DNA from 2 places in the Gordonia phosphorivorans genome. Region 1 is predicted to be linked to the other one. Evidence: riboswitches for the same ligand, from Rfam matches in the RefSeq annotation. Region 1 holds a riboswitch; the other holds the start of a gene.
What was found. A riboswitch is a leader RNA that binds a small molecule or an ion and turns the genes downstream of it on or off. The one in region 1 is predicted to bind cyclic di-AMP.
Positions count from the first base shown of each region.

Region 2: linked by a shared signal. The riboswitch ahead of ACFFJD_RS03045 (C40 family peptidase) and the one ahead of ACFFJD_RS06225 (transglycosylase family protein) in region 1 are both predicted to bind cyclic di-AMP.

Region 1 covers NZ_JBHLWV010000016.1:39,439-49,478, reverse strand. The annotation lists gene ACFFJD_RS06245 (pyridoxal phosphate-dependent aminotransferase) at 1-848, opposite strand, end outside; gene ACFFJD_RS06240 (DNA repair helicase XPB) at 860-2,503, opposite strand; gene ACFFJD_RS06235 (helicase-associated domain-containing protein) at 2,549-4,867, opposite strand; gene ACFFJD_RS06230 (hypothetical protein) at 4,970-5,152, shown strand; gene ACFFJD_RS06225 (transglycosylase family protein) at 5,457-6,059, opposite strand; cyclic di-AMP (ydaO/yuaA leader) riboswitch at 6,070-6,258, opposite strand; gene ACFFJD_RS06220 (flavin reductase family protein) at 6,523-7,050, opposite strand; gene ACFFJD_RS06215 (hypothetical protein) at 7,047-7,256, opposite strand; gene ACFFJD_RS06210 (cold-shock protein) at 7,381-7,794, shown strand; gene ACFFJD_RS06205 (DUF2771 family protein) at 7,809-8,408, opposite strand; gene ACFFJD_RS06200 (MFS transporter) at 8,466-10,040, opposite strand, start outside.
Region 2 covers NZ_JBHLWV010000011.1:118,249-128,288, reverse strand. The annotation lists gene ctaE (aa3-type cytochrome oxidase subunit III) at 1-339, opposite strand, end outside; gene ACFFJD_RS03065 (hypothetical protein) at 570-995, shown strand; gene trpD (anthranilate phosphoribosyltransferase) at 992-2,086, shown strand; gene ACFFJD_RS03055 (Lrp/AsnC family transcriptional regulator) at 2,108-2,386, opposite strand; gene ACFFJD_RS03050 (DEDD exonuclease domain-containing protein) at 2,298-4,001, opposite strand; cyclic di-AMP (ydaO/yuaA leader) riboswitch at 4,553-4,737, shown strand; gene ACFFJD_RS03045 (C40 family peptidase) at 4,757-5,338, shown strand; gene ACFFJD_RS03040 (C40 family peptidase) at 5,495-6,460, shown strand; gene ACFFJD_RS03035 (hypothetical protein) at 6,462-7,940, shown strand; gene ACFFJD_RS03030 (glycosyltransferase family 4 protein) at 7,940-9,058, shown strand; gene ACFFJD_RS03025 (AMP-dependent synthetase/ligase) at 9,062-10,040, opposite strand, start outside.

The DNA of each region.
Region 1 (10,040 bases):
GCCCCGGCGACGGCTGGCTGGAACGGCCCGCTGCCCACGTAGCTGAGGTACTGCTTGGCGCCGCGGGCGGCCGCGACCAGCTCGGCGGGGCCGCTGATCCACCCGACCTTCCAGCCGGTCACGTGGAAGGTCTTGGCGGCGCTGGAGATGCGCAGGGTGCGCTCGGCCATGCCGTCCAGCGTCGCCAGCGAACGATGCCTGCGCTCGCCGAACACCAGATGCTCGTACACCTCGTCGGTGATCGCGACGACGTCGTGCGCGATGCACAGGCGGGCGATCTCGGTCAGCTCGTCGTCGGTCAGGACGGTCCCGGTCGGATTGTGCGGCGAGTTGACCACCACGGCGGCGGTGTCGGCGGTGAAGGCCGCGCGCAACGCGTCCAGATCCAGCCGGAAACCGTCACCGTCGGGCACCAGCGGAACGGTGCGGCGCACCGCCCCGGCCAGGGCGACGGTCGCGGCATAGGCGTCGTAGTAGGGCTCGATCATGATCACTTCGCGACCAGGTTCCACCAGGCCCAGGATCGCCCCGGCGATCGCCTCGGTGGCGCCGACGGTCACCAGGACCTGCGTGTCCGGGTCGTAGTGCAGCCCGTAATCACGGGCCTGCTGCTCGCTGACGGCCTCGCGCAGGGCGGCCACCCCGATACCCGGCGGGTACTGGTTGTGGCCGGACGCGATCGCCTCCTGCGCCGCCGTGAGCATGGAGGGCGGGCCGTCGGTGTCCGGGAAACCCTGTCCCAGATTGATCGCCTCGTGGGCGGCGGCCAGCGCCGACATCTCCGCGAAGATGGTCTCCGCGAACGGTCGCAGTCGGCGGACCAGCCGCGCGGGGTGTTCGGGGACCATCGTTTCCTCTCTCAGACCAGCGGAAGGTCGCCGGCGTCGATGATGCGGTACGCGTAACCCTGTTCGGCCAGGAAACGCTGGCGGTGCGCGGCGTAGTCGGCGTCGAGGCTGTCCCGCGAGACCACCGAGTAGAAGTGCGCCTGACCGCCGTCGGCCTTGGGGCGCAGCAGACGGCCCAGGCGTTGCGCCTCCTCCTGCCGGGAACCGAAGGTGCCGGAGACCTGAACGGCCACCGAAGCCTCCGGGAGGTCGATGGAGAAGTTGGCCACCTTGGACACCACCAGCGTGTTCAGCTCGCCGCGCCGGAACGCGTCGAAGAGCTTCTCCCGCTCGGCATTGCGCGTGGACCCCTGGATCACCGGGGCGTCCAGCTCGCGTCCGAGCTCCTCGAGCTGGTCGATGTAGGCGCCGATCACCAGCGTCGGCGCGCCCCGGTGCTGTTCCAGGATCGAGCGCACCACGCGCAGCTTGGAGTGCGCGGTGGAGCAGAGCTTGTACTTGGCGTCGGCCTCGGCCACCGCGTACTGCAGGCGCTCGTCGTCGGACATCGTCACCCGGACCTCCACGCAGTCGGCCGGCGCGATCCAGCCCTGCGCCTCGATATCCTTCCACGGCGCGTCGTACCGCTTGGGGCCGATGAGGCTGAACACGTCGCCCTCGCGGCCGTCCTCGCGCACCAGGGTCGCGGTGAGGCCGAGACGACGACGCGACTGCAGGTCGGCGGTCATCCGGAACACCGGTGCCGGCAGCAGGTGCACCTCGTCGTAGATGATCAGGCCCCAGTCGCGGGAGTCGAACAGGTCGAGGTTCTTGTATTCGCCCTTCGTTTTGCGCGTCATCACCTGGTAGGTGGCGATGGTGACGGGGCGGATCTCCTTGCGTTCGCCGGAGTACTCGCCGATCTCATCCTCGGTCAGCGTGGTGCGCGCGATCAGTTCGCGCTTCCACTGCCGGCCCGCGACGGTGTTGGTCACCAGGATCAACGTGGTGGCGCCGGCCTTGGCCATGGCGGCGGCGCCGACCATCGTCTTGCCCGCGCCGCAGGGCAGCACCACCACGCCCGAGCCGCCGGCCCAGAACGAGTCGGCGGCCATCTGCTGGTAGTCGCGCAGCTCCCAGTCGTCCTGGGCCAGGTCGATCGCGTGGGCCTCGCCGTCGACGTAGCCGGCCAGGTCCTCGGCCGGCCAGCCGATCTTGAGCAGCACCTGCTTGAGCCGACCGCGTTCGGACGGATGCACCACCACGGTGTCGTCGTCGATCCGCGCGCCGAGCATCGGTGCGACCTTCTTGTTGCGCAGCACCTCTTCGAGCACCGCGCGATCGAGGGAGATCAGCACCAGGCCGTGCGCCGGATTCTTGGCCAGCTGGAGGCGTCCGAAGCGGCCCATGGTGTCGACGACGTCGACCAGGAGCGGCTGCGGCACCGGATAGCGCGAGTAGGTGACCAGGGCGTCGACCACCTGCTCGGCGTCGTGCCCGGCGGCCCGCGCGTTCCACAGCGCCAGCGGCGTCACCCGGTAGGTGTGCACGTGCTCGGGCGCGCGTTCGAGTTCGGCGAAGGGCGCGATCGCGGCGCGTGCGGCACCGGCCTGCGGATGATCGATCTCCAGCAGTACCGTCTTGTCCGATTGAACGATGAGGGGTCCGTCAGTCACATGCCCATTGTCCAGGTTCGACGCGCCGTGGCCACCCGGGGTGGGCTACAGCAGTTCCAGGCCGTTGATCCGGTGCAGGAGGAACGTCACTTCGGAGCCGTCGTCGGCGGCGCCGATCAGTTGGCCGGCCTGCAGCGCGCGCGGCTTCACCACGTGCCGACTGGCCGCTCCTTGCGCGTCCACGTAGCCCAGCCGCACCGACCGCCCGGTGCGCAGCGCCAGCTGGATGAGTGCGGCCGCGTTGGTGTCGCCGGTGGCCTTGATCGAGGTGCGCGGCTCCTGGTCGGCGCGGTCGGCCGCGCGCAGGCGGTGCACGAGGGTGCGGGCCTGGTCCGGGCCCACCGGTGCGCGGCGCTGGGGCATGCGGGCCGCCCGCGCACGATTGGGTACCCGGGCACCGCGACTGCGCAGGTCCACCAGCGCGCCGGTGGAGTCCTCGCCGGCCGGCGCGAAGCCGCCGCGCCGCAGGGCCTCGACCACGTCGCGCACGGGCGCGGGCGAGACCGCCACGGTGGGCGCCAACGCGCGCAAGGCCACTTCCGCGGCCGCGTCGCTGGTGAGGACAGCGGTGAGCAGTGCCGGATCGTCGCAGCGGACGAAGGTCGAGGCCACACCCACCCGCAGCCGGCCGTGGCGGCGGGCGACGTCGTCGACGAGATAGGTCAGCGACTGGGGCACCGGGGTGCGGGAACGGCTGGTCAGCAGCGCGGTGATCTCCGCGCCGGACAGCCCGGTGTCGAAGGCGCGGCGCAGGCTGGCCTCGCTGATGCGGTACACCGACGCGGCGCCGCCGGATTCCAGGTCGGCGATGGCCTGCACCTGCTCGGTCAGCTCCGGCGTCATCGGGCCGGGCACCATGACGGTCAGGTCGGCCTGCACCAGGAAATGGTCCACCGGCGTCGGCAGCGCGGTGAGCATGACGGCCAAGACCTCGGCCGCATCGTCGTCGGTGCCCGCGTTCAGGAGGGTGCGTCCGGGGGCGGTCAAGGCGCCGTGGGCCACCAGGCCGAGTTCGCGGGCCTCGGCCACGGTCTCGCCGACGAAGCGGCGGGTCCACCGGCGCAGATGGCGAGGGTGGTGCCAGGCCAGGTTCGCGGCCAACGCGTCCACGTCCACCGGCGCGGCGGGCGGCGCCTGGGCCAGCATGTCGAGCACCTGCCGCCGGGTGAGGGGAGCGGTGGCGTCGAAGAGCTCGCTCGACAGCGCGGCCAGGGTGTTGCCGTCGCGGTCGGTGTCGCCGATCTGCCACGGTCGGCGATGGAGGTCGAGCCAGGCCTGCGCCAACCCGTGCCACTTGCGTTCGGTGGTGCTGTGGCCCCACGCGTCCACGGCCGCGGTGGGGGCGAAGACCGGTTCGCCGGTGGATCCGGCGGGCTCGGGTTCGGGGTGACCGGAATCGACCAGGCGGTGGGCCGACAGGATCTCCACGATCAGGCCGATGCGGGCGACGGGCAGGCCGGTGGCCTTGGCCAGGCGCCGCAGTTCCCGGATGCCCAGCCCGCCCGACTTCAGCATCGCGGCGGGCTGCTCGCCGAGCAGCTCGAGCAGCGCCGCGCTGTGGCGGATCAGTTCCAAGGCTTCGCCGGCGCCGGCGGCGTCGATCGCCTCCGGCCCGAAGCGACCCGGGCCGTCGCTCATGGGCGGGGGTGCCAGCGTGGCGGTCAGCAGGGGCGGCTCGCCGCGCAGCAGCACACCGACCATCGGCACCAGCTCGACGGTCTGCTCGTCGATGCGGGCGAGTAGACCGTCGCCGATCAGCCGGGGGACGGGTGCCGCGGGGTCGGCGTCGGGTGCGGCGTCACGGCTGCGGCCCAGCGACGGTCCGGAGGCGAGGGTCGCCAGCAGCTCGCGCGGGCGTTCGTCGAGGGCGTCGAGCAGCTCGTGGATCTGTTCGGGCGAACGGGTGGCGAGCGGGCCCACTAGGTGGTGGCCGCGCCAGGGGAGCGCGGCCGACAGGTGGATACCCGCGATCCACGCCGGTTTGCGGGCGGTGCCGGCGCCCGAGTCCCAGATCAGACCCTGCGCGACGAGGTCGGCGAGCCGTTGGTCGAGGGCGGGACGTTTGAGGCGGCGCCCCAGGACGGAGACCAGTTGATCGCGCGTGACCGGTCCCACCACGTCCGAGCGCGCGGTGTCGGAGCCGCACTCGAGGAAGGCCTCGATCACCGCGACCGTCGCCAGGTCCAGCCCCTCGCCGGCCAGGGCGATCGACGCTGCGGACAGCGCGCGCTGCGCCAGGATCGTCGTGCCTCGCAGCGGCGGCGAGGCCAGATCGCTGCGCCGCGTCAGCAGGTCGGCGAGATCGGCGTCGGAGCGGTCGGCCAGCGTCTCGGCCAGGCCGCGCAGGGGGCTGTCCGGTTCCATCCGGTCAATGCTACCGACGGCGCCGTCGCGGTCGACGCGACAGGTCCGGGCGGTTTGCCGGTCCCCGTGCCCCTCCGTCGGGCCGCATGGCACAATGAGGCCGTGGCTAAGAAGAAGACTTACGTGGACAATGGCTGGCCGGACATTTCGGTAGAGGATCACGCCGTCACCGAGTTCACCGCGCATCTCGCAGGTGCACTCTCGCCCTTCGGCAATGAGAACCCCTTCCCGGTGCCCGCGAGCGAGCTGCCCTTCATTCAATCGAACACCGTTATCAACCGCTGACGCGGCGCTGACACGAACGAACCCCGTACCGCTGGTCGGTACGGGGTTTCGTCGTGCCCGGGTGGCCCGCAGCCGTCGCTCGCCGCGGTCCCTCGCCGCCGTGTCGCGACCCGTGCCGAACGTCGCCCGCGCTGCAGCACGGCGACACGAAGGACGGGTCGCGACACGCGAATGGGGGTCCTCCCCGCGGGGGGAGGAGGAGGACGGGGGCGTCAGGGGAGTGACGGGGGAGACGAAGGAACCCCGCACCACGGGTGCGGGGTTCCTTCGATGCTGGGGCGCGTCACGAATGGACGCGGCCGGCTCAGTTCAGGCCGAGCAGGCCCTTGTTCTCGTTGAACAAGTTCAGCTGGCCCTGGTCGAGGGTGTAGCCCGACTTCGCGAGGGCGTCGGCGGCCGAACGCAGTTCGGGGCTGCCGCCACGTGCCTGCGAGATGGCGTCCTTGGTGCTCTTGGCGTCGTCGGCCTTCGGGGTGGCCTGGCGGTCCTTCAGCGTCGGCAGCGACGGGGTGGACGGCTTGCCCGGGGCCTGGCGCGGGTTGTGGCCGGACAGGCCGACACCGCAGGACGGCCATGCGCCCTTGCCCTGGCTGGCCAGGACGCGCTCGGCGACGACGATCTGCTCGGCCTTGCTGGCCTGGTGGGCGCTCGGGGCGAACTGGCCGCCGCCGTGGCCGCTCCAGGTGCTGGGGCTGAACTGCAGGCCACCGTAGTAGCCGTTGCCGGTGTTGATCGACCAGTTGCCGCCGGACTCGCACTGCGCGACGCGATCCCATTCGGCGTCGGTGGCGGCCGAGGCGTTGCCCCCGCCGAGAAGTGCGGCGCCGCCGCCGAGGACTGCGGAGGTCAGGGCGACCTTCGCGACGGTCTTGGTGCTGCGGAGCGACTGCTTAGCGTGACGTGCCATGGGTGATTGAGTTTCCTCTCTCCACGCGCCTGCGAAGTGAGCTGTCGGGTTCGAGCTGAGAGGTGCTCGGTCCGTTCCGGAGCGATCCGGTCTGGACTTAACCCCAAGGCGGTCCGTCGGTGACGGTCCGCCGTTATCCGGTGGGATGGTGGGTCCCCCGCCCTCGTTCCTGAACTGAATAGTTCGGTGAACCCGGCGGCGGAACGAGGTTGGGCGCGTCCGCCGGGTGATGTTTATTTGTCGGTGCCCGAGGGCGACCGGAATGAACACTACGTAATCGGTTTGGGGGAAGTCACCCGGTCGGAAATCGGGGTTTTCACGCTCAAACGGCTCACTTTCGTGTGCAATCGGCATTGCCGCAGTTCACGGCAGTGATGGTCGTCCCGTAGCCCGTTCGTTATCTTGCCGTTATGTGACTAAGGTCACAACTAGATTGAGATGCGCACCACGCGTCCCAGGCGGCCTACGCGTCGTCGAGTGCGCGCCGAGCCTCCAGTGCGCGGAAGGTGCTCGCGTGAAAGACCAGCGGTTCCGCCGTCGGATCGCTCCGCAGCGACTGGATCTGCAGCAGGACGACGGTGTGGTCGCCGGCCGGGAGCTCGCCGGCCACGGTGCAGACCAGGTGGGCGGTGGCGCCGGGAATGAACAGGGCGCCGCTGTCGAGGGCCAGTGGACGGACACCGTCGAACCGGTGATCGGGATGGCCGGCCAGCTGGCGGGCGAGGTCGCCCTGGTGGGCCGCGAACACGCTGACACCCAGCTCATCCGCGTCGCGCAGGGTCGGCCAGGTGGCCGACTCCTGCCGGACGGCCACCGAGACCAGCGGCGGATCGAGGGAGATGGTGGCGAATGAACTCGCGGCCATGCCCACGTCGACGCCCGAGCCGGTGCGGCGGCAGACGCCGACGACGCCCGACGGGAAACAGCTGTAGGCGCGCTTGAGGGCGCCGGGATCGTCGGCGGGGACGAGCGGGGCCGGTTCCGCGGTCATCGGCTGCGTCGTCCGGAGAACAACGCGAAGACGACCGCGAGAAACAGCCCGATGGGTGCGCCCATCGCGAGGATGTAGGTGATGGTCACGATCACCTGGTTGGAGTCGCGCACCGCGGGGATCAGCAGCGCGATGCTGGCGATGAATCCGATGACGACCAGGATCACGGCCGCGGGCAGCAGCGATGATGACTTCTGGGACTGCATGAGGACCACGGTAGCCCGACGCGTACCATCGGGCGAAGTGCGCCTCAGTGTCTTCCGCGAGCATTCGCCGCGGGGGCGGGGCGCATTCTGATGAGCAGTTCCGAGCAGTTTGAAGGTGAGCACTGTGCCGACCGGTCACGTGAAGTGGTACGACCCCGCCAAGGGGTTCGGATTCCTGTCGCAGGAGGGCGGGGAAGACGTCTACGTCCGTTCCTCGGCGTTGCCGGCGGACGTGGAGTCACTCAAGCCGGGTCAGCGCGTGGAGTTCGACATGGCGGCCGGTCGCCAGGGGCCGCAGGCCCTGCGCGTGACCGTGCTGGAGGCGGCGCCCAGCGTCGCCCGCAATGTGCGGGAGACCCAGCGGGCGGCCACCAAACGGCACACGCCCGACGAACTGCACGGTCTGATCGCCGACCTCATCACCCTGCTCGAGGGCAAGGTGCAGCCGGACCTGCGCAACGGTCGTTACCCGGATCGCAAGACCGCCCGCCGCATCTCCGAGGTGGTCCGCGCGGTGACCCGGGAACTGGACCGCTAGCGGCACCGGCCGCCTCAGGCGGTGCCGCGGACCTCCGGCAGCACCGTCTGGTTGGTGATCACGAAACCCTCCGGCGCGGTGTCGACCGCATAGTGGCCGCGGAACGGAATGCTGCCCTGGCCGGATTCGATGCCGTCCGGCGCATCCTCGACGACGGCCGAGAACGCCTTCACCTCGATACCCAGCAGCACGCGCCGCGGGGTGGATTCGAGCACCTCGGTGTACGACGTGCCCGAGGTCTTGACCCACGTCACCGGCTGAATTCCCGCGCCGGTGGCGTACAGGGCGGTCAGCGTCCACGGCTTGGTCGCGATCTCGGCGGGCACCGACAGCACCAACGACCGATCCAGCGGCACCGGCAGCGCGGTGACCGGCAGGGCGCCGATCTGTTCGTTGCTGAGCGCCGCGGGGCGGCAGTCGGTCATCTGGAGGCTGCACCAGTACGACGGTGCCACCTGGAGATACGTCTTCCCCGTCGACACGGAGATCTTCGGATCGGACTCGTCGTGGGCGCGCACCAGCAGGGTGGTGGCGATGGCGATGACCGCGACCATCACCAGGCCGACCGCGGCCAGGATGGTCAGCGCCTTCTTATCTGCGGGCTGCAGGGACACCGGGAAACCTCACTGTCGTAGAAACCTCGGGGGGAACGTCGGGGTGGAGACGGCCGACTACCGCGGGCGGGAGCGACGCTGCGGACGCGTGCGCGGCGAGCGGTCGGCCTTGGGCTGTGCGGCGGTCGGCTGCTCGGAGGGCGCGTCGGTGGCGAAGGGGCGGGTGTGGGGCGTTGGCCGGGTCGGCGCGTCCTGGGCGGCGAAACCCACGGTCGGCGCGGGTTCGGCCGGGCGTCGGCCGCCGAACCCGGGAATCAGGGTGGCCCCGCGGCTGGTCATGATGGTCTGCGTGAAGCCTGCCGCCATGAGCACCGCGACCACGGTGAAACCGATCCACAGGGTGGTCGGCAGGATCACGCCGAGGCTGGCACCGAGGACCCAGCACAACTGCAGCACCGTCTCGGAGCGGCCGAACGCCGACGCCCGGGACGCCTCGGGGAGGTCATCCTGGATGGTGGAGTCCAGGCAGACCTTGGCGATGGCGCTGACCCCGGACGCGATCAGGGCGGTGATGACCACCATCAGCAGCGATCCCACGATGGCCGAGAGGATCGCCGCGCCGGCGGCCGCGCCGGTGCTGGCCAGGATGATCCGCGGCGGATTCTTCAGCTCCAGCCGGGTGCCGATGCCGTTGCCGATACCGTTGCCGATACCGGCGGCCGCGCCGACCGCGCCGAGCATCATCAGCTGCGCCCAGCCGTCGCTTCCGGTCTGCGCCTTGGCGTAGAACGCGATGTACAGGGTGAGGAAGCCGGTCAGGATGCGGATGGTGCCGTTGCCCCAGAGGCTGGTGACCACGGTGCGGCCCAGCGGCTGCCGCATGGTCGCCGCCAGCCGGGTGGACAGGCTGCCGCGGGTGGCGACCGTCTCGTCACCGGCGGAGCGCGGCGCGTCGGTGCCCTCGCGGTAGGTCAGGGTGGTGGGCACCTCGCCCTCGGTCACCTCCACCCAGGACGGGATCTTCATGCAGAAGTACGCGCCGGCGACGGCCAGGAAGGCCAGGAAGACCATCGCGCCGGGGATGTGCAGCGGCAGCCACGTGCCCAGGATCAGGTCGACGGCCGCGGCCAGGCCGCCGGCCACGATGGTGCCGAAGATCAGGCCGAACATGGTCAGCCGGGAGTTCACCCGGACCAGGTCGATCGACGGCGGGAGCACCCGCGGGGCGACCGCGGATTTGAGCACGCCGAACGATTTGGACAGCACCATCAGGCCCAGCGCGCACGGGTACAGGATCCACGGCTTGTACTGCATCTGATGGGTCACCGGGTCCCACGAGGAGTTCACGATGATCAGCAGGGCGAGGAGCGCGCGGAGGCCGAAGGTGGTGGCCATCGCGATCCGACGACCGTGCTGCAGCTTGTCCAGGAGCGGACCGATGAGCGGGGCGATCACCGCGAACGGCGCGATGGTCAGCGCCAGGTACAGCCCGACGTTGACCTTGGACTCACCGGTCGCGGCGGCGAAGAACAGGGTGTTGGCCAGCGCCACGGCCATCGCCGCGTCGACGGCGTTGTTGGCGATCACCGGCATGGTCAGGGCGGTGAGCCCGGAGCGGTCGGCGCCGTCGGCGGTGGCCGCGCGATGCACCATGTCCACGCCGCGGCCGGCGAAGTACTTCGACCGTCGCGC
Region 2 (10,040 bases), on a different contig from region 1:
GACGAAGAAGGTGCCCATGACCAGAGTCAGGGTGTACCAGCGGCGAAGTCCGAAGACGTCGCCCTTCTCGGCGGCGAAGACGCCCATCTGGCAGGTGACGGAGCTGAGAATCAGCACCGATGTCACCGGGATGGCGAGCCAAAGATTGAGGTGAGCGGGCTGTTGAGGCCACTCGACGGAATTGGCTCGCGCGACGAAATACATCGCGAACAAGCCGGCAAAAAACATCAACTCGCTCGACAACCACACGATGGTGCCGACGCTGACCATGTTCGGTCGGTTCAGCGAATGCACGCGCGAGGTCATGGCGGTTCCTGGGGTACCCACGGCGCTAGTCACATGAGAAGTATGACGGTTCGTAGTAAGCGATGACCACTCGGGTCCCAAATTGGTCCGAACTTGTTGTGTCGATGCAGGTCAGGGGCGGCCGGTTGGGGCCCGGTCGGCGTGTCCTGCCGGAGTTTTCCGCTGGTTGTCGACGGTTCGGGCGGGCATGCTGATGATGTCCCACCCGGCTGAGACGAGCCTGAAGGCGACCTGGGTAATGAGCAGTGTTTAAGGAGTGACAGATGGTGTGGATGTGGCGAAAAAGGCGGGCGCGTATCCGTGATCCCCGTGAGGAGCTGCCGACCGCAAGGCTTCTGGTGGAGTGCCACGACGAAACCGCCGCGGCATCGACGGTGCTCGCCGGGGTCGCCGGGATCGGAGCCGACGAGTTGCTGCTGCGGCACGTCGTCATCGTCGACGCCGGGCGGGTGGCGGAGCTGGTCGAGCGGTGTGCGGTCGACGGCTATGTGCGGGCGCCGGCGCTGGGCTCGGATCCGGCGGCGCCCGAGGGGCGGGTCGCGGTGGCCCTGGCGCGGCTGCAGAAGGTGGATGCGCAGACGGTCGCGCAGGAGCGGGCACTGCTGAGCTCGATGACCACGCGACTGGGCGGCGCTTTCGGCAGTTGGGCGGTGTTGGCTCCCGCGGCGGTCGCTACTGTGGCGGAGTGAGTTCTACCGATGCCGCCTCTTCGTCCGTGCCGTCGTCTCCGGACGCCTTCACCTGGCCCGCAGTGCTGGGGAAGGTGACCGACGGGTTCGACCTGACCGCTGCCGAGGCGGGCTGGGCCATGCGGGAGATCATGTCCGACGCGGCCACCGGCGCGCAGATCGCGGCTTTCGGCGTGGGCGTGAAGATGAAGGGTGCGGCGGCCGAGGAACTGCGCGGCCTCGCCGAGACGATGTTGTCGATGGCCAACCGGGTGGAGACCGCCGGCGATGCCCTCGACATCGTGGGGACCGGCGGCGACCGCTCGCACACGGTCAACATCTCGACGATGACCTCGATCGTGGTGGCCGCGGCCGGGGTTCCGGTGGTCAAGCACGGCAACCGGGCCGCGTCGTCCAAGAGCGGTGGGGCCGATGTGCTGGAGGCGCTCGGGGTGGCGATCGCACTCGGCCCGGATGCGGTGGCGCGGTGCGTGCGCGAGGTGGGCATCGGTTTCTGCTTCGCCCCGGTGTTCCATCCGGCGTTCCGCTTCACCGGACCGCCGCGCAAGCAGATCGGCATTCCCACGGTCTTCAACGTGCTCGGGCCGCTGACCAATCCGGCGGCACCGCCCGCGGGTCTGATCGGGTGCGCCTTCGCCGACCTGGCGCCGACGCTGGCGCAGACCTTCGCCACCCGCGGCAATCGCGTGCTGGTGGTGCGCGGCGACGACGGGCTCGACGAGCTGACCACCACCACGACGTCGTCGGTGTGGCAGGTCCTCGGCGGGCAGGTGCGGGAGTTGACGGTCGATCCGACCGAGCTCGGGATCGACTTGGTGGAGCTGTCCGCGCTGCAGGGCGGTGACGCGGAAGTGAACGCACAGGTCGCGCGCGACCTGTTCGCCGGTGCGGTGGGGCCGGTTCGCGACTCGGTCACCCTGAACGCGGCCGCGGCGCTGGTGGCCTTCGAGCAGGACCGTCTCTACGACCAGTCCGAGTTCACCGACGCGCTGCGGGCCGCCGCGGTGCGGGTGGGCGAAGTGCTGGACTCGGGTGCCGCGGCAGCGCGGCTGGCCGACTGGGCGGCGCTCAGTTCGGCATTGGCCGACTGACCGCCCCCGTCCGCGGCGGCGCTACTCGTCGCCGATGGAGAAGCCGCCCTCGACCTCCGAGCTCGAATAGCTCCGGAAGGCGATGTGGGTGGCGCTGCGCTTGACGCCGGGCAGCCGGTTGATCTTGCCGGTCACCACGTCGGCGATCTGATCGTGGTCGCGGACGCGGACCTTGGCGATCAGGTCGACGTCGCCGGCGCACGAATACACCTCAGTGACGCCCGGGATGTCGGCGACGGCCTGGGCGGTCTCCGGGATCTGATGGATGTCGGCTCCGATGAGGACGATGGCGGTGATCATCCTCTGAGCCTAAACGAGGGGTCTGTGCCAGCGTGCGGGCCTCGCGGGCGGTGCGGGAGAAGTCGCGACGCCGTTCGGCCGACTGCAGCGGGGAGTGCAGATCACCCCGCACCGACACGAGCCTGGTGCCTGGAGCGCTGATCCACTCGGCGATCAGCGCGACCTCCTCCGGTGGTGCGCCGGCCAGCGGCCCGGCCTGATCGCCGGGTGCCGGAATGTGCTGCGCTCCGGCGAGGAGTGCCGCGACCACGGGCATCGGCGCGGCGTCTCGGGGTGCGCAGCCGGCGCCGGCCAGGCGGCCGTGCCGGACGACGGCGAACTCCCAGCCGCCGGCATCGGTGGGGCGGGCGAGGACCAGTTCGTCGAGCCGAGCGATCGCGGACAGGCGTTGGCAGCGGGCGAGCGCATCGATCGTCGACGCCAGGGTGTCGCGGGCCCGCGCCGCGGTCTCGAAGCGTCGACTCTGTGCCAACGCGGTCAGTCGTCGGGTCAACGCGTCCAGCGGTGCATCCGAGCGGCCGTCGATGAGTTCGCGCACCTCGGTGGTGCTCGTGGCCACCTCGGTGAGGGCGGCGGCGATCTCGGCGGCCACCGTGCGCCCGGACACGGGGCCGAAGCACACGGCGGACGGTGTCCGGCTGACCTTCAGGCGTGGGGGTTCGCTTCCGGTCAGCGTGATCCACCAGCCGCGGTGTGGGTTGGCCGAGCGCCGATTGAACGTCGGCTTGTGGACGGCGATCAAGGTCAGCTCGCGGACCCCGGCCTCGAGCGCATGCGCGCATTCGATGTGCTCGACCCGTTCGGCCAGCCCCACCATCTGGGCCATGCGGGCGCGGGTGTCACCGCCGGTGAAGTAGCTGCCCACTCGGCGACGCAGATCCACGGCGGTGCCTATATAGAGGACCTCGTCGCCGGGGCCGCGGAAGAGATAGACGCCGGGCGCATGTGGGAGGTCGTCGGCCAGCGAGCGCTTGGCGCGCAACGCTGGGGTGGCGCGCGGCAGGTACCGGGTGAGATCGCGGTAGGTGTGCACCTGCTGGTTGCCCACACGCTCGAGGAGGTGGTGGAAGACCTCGACGGTGGCGTGCGCATCGTCGAGGGCGCGGTGGGTGGGGCGCACCGTGACATCGAAGAGTTCGGCCAGCGCACTCAGCTTGACGGTGGGGGCCTCCTGCCTGGTCAGGATCCGGCGCGCCATCAGCACCGTGCACAGGGTCGCCGGAAACGTCCACGGCAGGTGCTGCCGCGCGGCGGCGCGTCGGAGGAATCCGACGTCGAAGCGCGCGTTGTGGGCCACCAGCACCGCGCCGCGCGCGAACTCGAGGAACGCCGGCAGTACCTGCTCGATGGGCGGTGCGTCGTGCACCATCGCCGAGGTGATGCCGGTGAGGGTGACGATCTGCGGTGGGATGGCGCGCCCGGGATCGACCAGGGTGCCGAACTCTCCGAGTACCTCGCCGCCGCGGATCTTGACCGCGCCGATCTCGGTGATCGCGTCGTTCTCGGGGCTGCCGCCAGTGGTCTCCAGGTCGACGACCACCAGGGTGAGGTCGGCGAGCGAGAGGGAAGCGAATGCTTCGTCACCCGGCAGGTCGGCGAAACTCAACTGGTCCATGACCGCACGTTAGTTCGAGCCTCCGACAACCGTGGTAGGCGAAACGGGCGCCGGGGCTGTCGGGGGGTCGGTTTACCCTCCGGTCGAGGTTGAGCCTTCCGGCCCGACCCGACGACCGATCCGGCGGCAAAACTGACAACGTGCACAGCCCGACGGGTGAATGAGAGGCAGATCACAATGAGAATCGACTGCGCGACGTGCCCGGGACGAAACCGCGCATGTGACGGGTGTCTGATGCAGGTCCTTTTTGACCCCCTGGCCAGGGACTATGGTCCCGAGGCCGACGAAATGCCGGAGGAGGCGGAGATCTCCTCGGCCGTCGATGTGCTGGTTGCCACAGCGCTGATCACCGAAAAGGCTGGTCGGGCGGCAAAAGCGCACATCGCCCCAGTTCACGGCGCTGCGTGTGGGGAGGGTCGACGGCATCTCCGGGCCGTCTGACGGTGCGGTTCGAAGCGGCGCGCGGCTCGACCGGTGGACATCGGGCGTTCAGGTTTCGTAATCTTTCTGAGACCTACCGAGTGGTCGCCCCCTAACCGGGGTCACCGATCGGAAGGACACCGCCTAATCGCCCTCCTGCTCACGTGGAAGGCGAACCGGGGACCCACTCTTTTTCCGGACCCGCGACCGACGAGGACGCGCCTGGAATCGGGGTGAATCGCGGGTCAGACCGCGTAGGGCCATCTCTTCCGGCCCGAACCCGACAGCTAACCCGGTCGGCGGTCAGGGAGAACCAACCAAGGAGAACCGTTTCCGTGGCGAAACACCGTATGGAACAGCCCAAGGGCGCCGTCAAGGCCGCCAAGACCGCAGTGATCGCCGGATCGATCGCCGTCGGCACCCTCGCGATTGCCGCCGGGCCCGCCGATGCCGCGCCGATCTCGATCCCGGGTGTGGGCGATTTCGAACTGCCTGGTGTCAACGACAAGCAGGTTCCGCCGCAGTTCAAGCAGGGCGGCACTCAGGGTGGCGGCCTCCTCAACAGCCAGCCGGCGCGCGCGCAGAAGGCGCTGCGTGCCGCTGAGTCCAAGATCGGTTCGCCGTACTCGTACGGTGCGGTCGGCCCCAACGCCTTCGACTGCTCGGGCCTGGTCTACTGGTCCTACAAGCAGGCCGGCAAGACCGTCCCCCGCGACAGCTACGGCCAGCTCGGCGGCGGCACCCCGGTGGCCTCGCTCGCCTCGGCGCGCCCCGGCGACGTCCTGATCTTCAACGGTGGCGGCCACGCCGGCATCTACGCGGGCAACGGCATGTTCGTGCACTCCTCGACCTACGGTGTGCCGGTCAAGCGCGACAAGGTCAAGGCCTGGTCGCTGACGGGCATCCGCCGCTACTGAGCGGAGCCGGAAGATTTCACTTTCGTCCAGAACGAGCCGTGAGCGAAAGCGCCCACGGCTCGTTCTGGCGGTAGCAGGAGAGTTTCTCTCGTGACTGAATCACGGCGCACCGCTTCGTTCGTCGCCGCACTCCTAGCGGCGACGACCTTGGCGACCATGCAACCCTCGGCGGCATTCGCCGAGCCGGCCGGCGGACCCCAGACGGTCCTGGCCCAATACAAGCAGCTCTCGATCCAGGCGGAGAAGTCCGCCGAGGCGATGAACAAGGCGCAGGTCGAATACGACAAGCAGCGCGGCGTCGTCGCCACCCAGCGGAAGGCTGCGGCGAGCGCCCAGCGGAGCCTGGACAAGGCCACCGCCAAGATGGACACCGCGCAGACCAAGCTCGACGCCCTCGCCCGCGCTAGCTTCCGTGGGGCCCGGGTCAATCGGCTCTCGGCCATGCTGGTGTCCGATTCGCCGCAGGACCTGTTGAACAACATGTCCGATCTGGAAGTGCTGTCCCGGCAGTCGGCCGCGGATCTGAAGTCGATCAAGAGCATCGCGCGGGACGCGACCAACGCCAAGAAGTCGGCCGAGCAGGCGGCCACGGCGGCCTCGACCGCGGTCAAGGATGCCGCGCGCAAGCGCGGTGATCTGCAGGCGAAGCAGGCCGACCTGCAGCTGGAAGCTGTCGCGGTGCGCGCGGTGTACCAGTCGATGACCGGCAAGGAACTGGCCGCGCTCCGCGGGCCCAAGTACACCTTCGATGCGAAGGCGGTGCCCAAGGGCACCTCGCCGGCCACCGTCGCGGTGCACGCCGCATTGAGCCGCATCGGCGACCCCTATGTGTGGGGTGCGACCGGACCCGACGAGTTCGACTGCTCGGGCCTGATGCTGTGGGCCTACAAGCAGGCAGGCAAGACTATTCCGCGCACCAGCGAGGCGCAGATGGCCGGCGGCAAGCCCGTCGACCGCAAGGATCTCAAGCCGGGCGACCTGATCATCTATTACCCCGACGCCCACCACGTCGGCCTCTACGTGGGCAACGGGTACGTGATTCACGCATCCACCTTCGGTGTACCCGTGGCCGTGGTGCCGGTGGACAAGGCCGGTTCGTACAACACGGCACGACGGTACTGACTTGATCGTTGCCCGCCGCCGCTCGGTCGCGGTCTCGGCGCTGCTGGCGGTCCTCGTCGGCGGCGTCGGTGCGTGCGGCAGCCCCGAGCCGACGGCCGCGCCGTCGTCGACCACCTCGCTGTACACCACCTCGCCGAGCGCCTACGAAGAGCAGCGCGATGCGGGCGTCATTCGTCTCCTGGATGCGCTGAGCGCGGCGCTGACCTCCGGTCGGCCCGAGCAGGTCGAGACGCTGATCGATCCGCTGGCGACGCCGGAGTTCCGGCGCTCGATGCGTGAGGCCGCCGCCGATCTCGCAGCGACCCCGCCGTCGGCCTCGTCGCCGGCGCCGAGTTCGTCGTCCGCGTCGGAGCGGCGACCGTCCACGGCCGCCGAGGCGCCCGACCGGGGTGACGCGCTGGTCCTGCGCGCGCTGCAATATCGACTGGCACCCAATACCGGCGCCGACCGCCTGATCGGCGGATCGCTGGGGATTCGCCTGTCCGAGGCCGGCAGCACCGACTCCTGGGTCTCGGCGGTCACCGTGAGCTATGCGCTCGGCGGTACCGCGGTGCCGGGCGTGGACGAACCCCTGGTGCAGGTCGATCAGCTACTGGCCTTCGCGCGCTACGGGGACGACTGGAAGCTCCTCGGCGACGGCGCGCAGATCGCCGCGCCGGACACCGATCCGGAGGCGCCCGCGCGCCCGCCGCAACTGGTGCCGTGGGCGTTCCCCGGGTTGCGGGCCGCCGACGTCCCGAGCGGGGGCGGCGTCTCGTCGGTGCTGTCGTATCCGGGCACCGACCGCACGGTGGCCAAGGTCCGGCGGCAGCTGGCGCCGGCGATCGAGCACGTGACCGACTTCTGGGGCCGCGACTGGACACGTCGCGCCGTGGTGACGGTCACCGGCACCGAACGGCAGTTCGCCGGCTTCACCCGCACCGAGGCCGGGCAGACCGCGGCGGCCGCCGCGGCCACGGTGTACGACACCATCGATCGGGCCGGTCGCACGGTGACCGGGCAGCGAGTGGTGCTGTCGCCGGCCGCCGGTCAGTTGACCGAGTCCGGGGTGGCGGTGATCCTGCGGCACGAGCTCTTCCACGTCGCCACCCGGATCGACACGGCCGTGGACGCGCCGATGTGGCTCACCGAGGGCGTGGCCGAGTACGTGGGGCGCCGGGGGAGCACCGGCACCCTCACCGATCTGGCCCCCGACCTGGCGGTGGAGGTGGCCGCCGGTCAGCTGCCCGACGCCCTGCCGCCGAACTCCGCCTTCGCCGTCGATACGCCCGCGGCCCGTGTGGCGTACCAGACGGCCTGGTCGTTCGCCGATTTCGTCGCCGACGAATACGGTGAGGACCGGCTGCGCGCGATGTACTCCGCGGTGGCTCGGGAGACCGACGAGGCGGCAGTGACCGCGGCGCTGGAGAAGACCCTGGGCACGAGCCAGGGGAAGATGATCGGCGAGTGGCAGTCGTGGCTGCGGAACGAGGTGCGGTGATGAAGCGGACGCTGTTGCTGACCAACGACTTTCCGCCCCGGCCCGGTGGGATCCAGTCCTACCTGGAGAACCTGCTGGCGCATCTGCCCGCCGACGAGGTGATCGTCTACGCACCCCGCTGGAAGGGCTGCGAGGAGTACGACGCCGCGGCGCCGTACCGCATCGTGCGACACCCGGGAACCCTCATGCTGCCCACCCGGGAGGTGGCCCGCCGCGCCGCGGAGTTGGTGCGCGAGAACGACATTCACACCGTGTGGTTCGGAGCGGCGGCTCCGCTGGCCGTGCTCGGACCGGTGCTCCGCAATGCGGGTGCGCAGCGGATCGTGGCCAGCACACACGGCCACGAGGTGGGCTGGTCGATGCTGCCCGGCGCGCGGCAGGTGCTGCGCGTCATCGGTGAGACCGCGGACGTGATCACCTTCGTCAGTCGCTACACCCGTGGCCGGTTCGCGTCCGCCTTCGGACCGCGCGGCGCGCTCGAGTATCTGCCGTGCGGCGTCGACGTCGACCGGTTCGCGCCGAATTCGGCTGCGCGAGAAGAACTTCGGGCTCGATACGGGCTCGGTGACGTCCCGGTGGTGCTGTGCCTGTCGCGACTGGTGCCCCGCAAGGGACAGGACGTGCTGATCAAGGCGCTGCCGACGGTGATCGCCGCGGTGCCCGACGTGCACCTGATGATCGTCGGCGGCGGCCCCTACGGTGACCGCTTGAAGGCCCTGGCGGACACGGTGGGTGTGGCCGACCGGGTCACCTTCACCGGTACCGTTCCGGCGGCCGAACTGCCCATGCACCACGCCATGGCGGATGTCTTCGCCATGCCCACCCGCACCCGCGGCGGCGGGCTGGATGTGGAGGGCCTGGGCATCGTCTTCCTGGAGGCCTCGGCCAGCGGTGTGCCCGTCGTCGCCGGCGATTCCGGCGGAGCGCCGGAGACCGTGCGAGACGGGGAGACCGGGATCGTGGTGCACGGTCGCCGGGTCGACGAGGTCGCCGACGCCGTCATCGCCCTGCTCACCGACCCCGAGCGCGCCGCGGCCATGGGGGCCGCCGGTCGCCGGTGGGCCGTTGACACCTGGCAGTGGCGTCAACAGGCCGCCCGGCTCCAGCAGCTCCTCTAGGACTCAGCCGCGGTAGAGCTTCTCGATCTGGTGGTCGTACTTGTCGGCGACCACCTTGCGCTTGACCTTCAGCGTCGGAGTCAGCTCGCCGGTCTCCTCGGTGAAGTCGTCGCGCAGGATGCGGAACTTCTTGATCGCCTCGGCGTGCGACACCGTCGCATTGGCCTCGTCGATCGCTGTCTGCACCTCGGCGTGCAGCTGGTGGTCCTTGACCAGCTCGCGCATGGTGGTGGCCGGATCCTTCCCGTTGCGCTCGAGCCAGGCGGGAACGGCTTCCGGATCGAGCGTGATCAGCGTCGCGATGAACGGACGCTGATCGCCGACGACCATCGCCTGCGAGATCAGCGGGTGGGCGCGCATGATGTCCTCCAGCGGCGCCGGGGACACGTTCTTACCGCCCGCGGTGACGATGATCTCCTTCTTGCGGCCGGTGATCTTCAGGTAGCCGTCGGCGTCGAGCGTGCCGATGTCACCGGTGTGGAACCAACCGTCGGTGAGCGACTCGGCGGTGGCGTCCGGGTTCTGCCAGTAGCCGCCGAAGACCACCGCGCCCTTGAGCAGGACCTCGCCGTCGTCGCCGATGCGCACGGTGTTGCCCGGGATCGGGCGGCCCACGGTGCCCATCCGTGCATGGCCGGGGGTGTTCACCGTGATCGCGGCGGTGGTCTCGGTGAGGCCGTAGCCCTCGAACACCGGGATGCCCACGCCGCGGAAGAAGTGGCCCAGGCGGGCGCCGAGCGGTGCGCCGCCGGAGATGGCCATCTCGCACTGGCCGCCCAGGGCGGCGCGCAGCTTGCTGTACACCAGCTGGTCGTACAGCTTGCGTCGCAGCTCCAGCACGGTGCCGACCGAGCCCGAGTCGCTGGCCGTGGAGTACGCGATGGCGGTGCTGGCGGCCCGATCGAAGATCTTGCCCTTGATGACGCTGGAGTCGTAGGCCTTGTGGCGCGCAGAGTTGTAGACCTTCTCGAACACGCGGGGC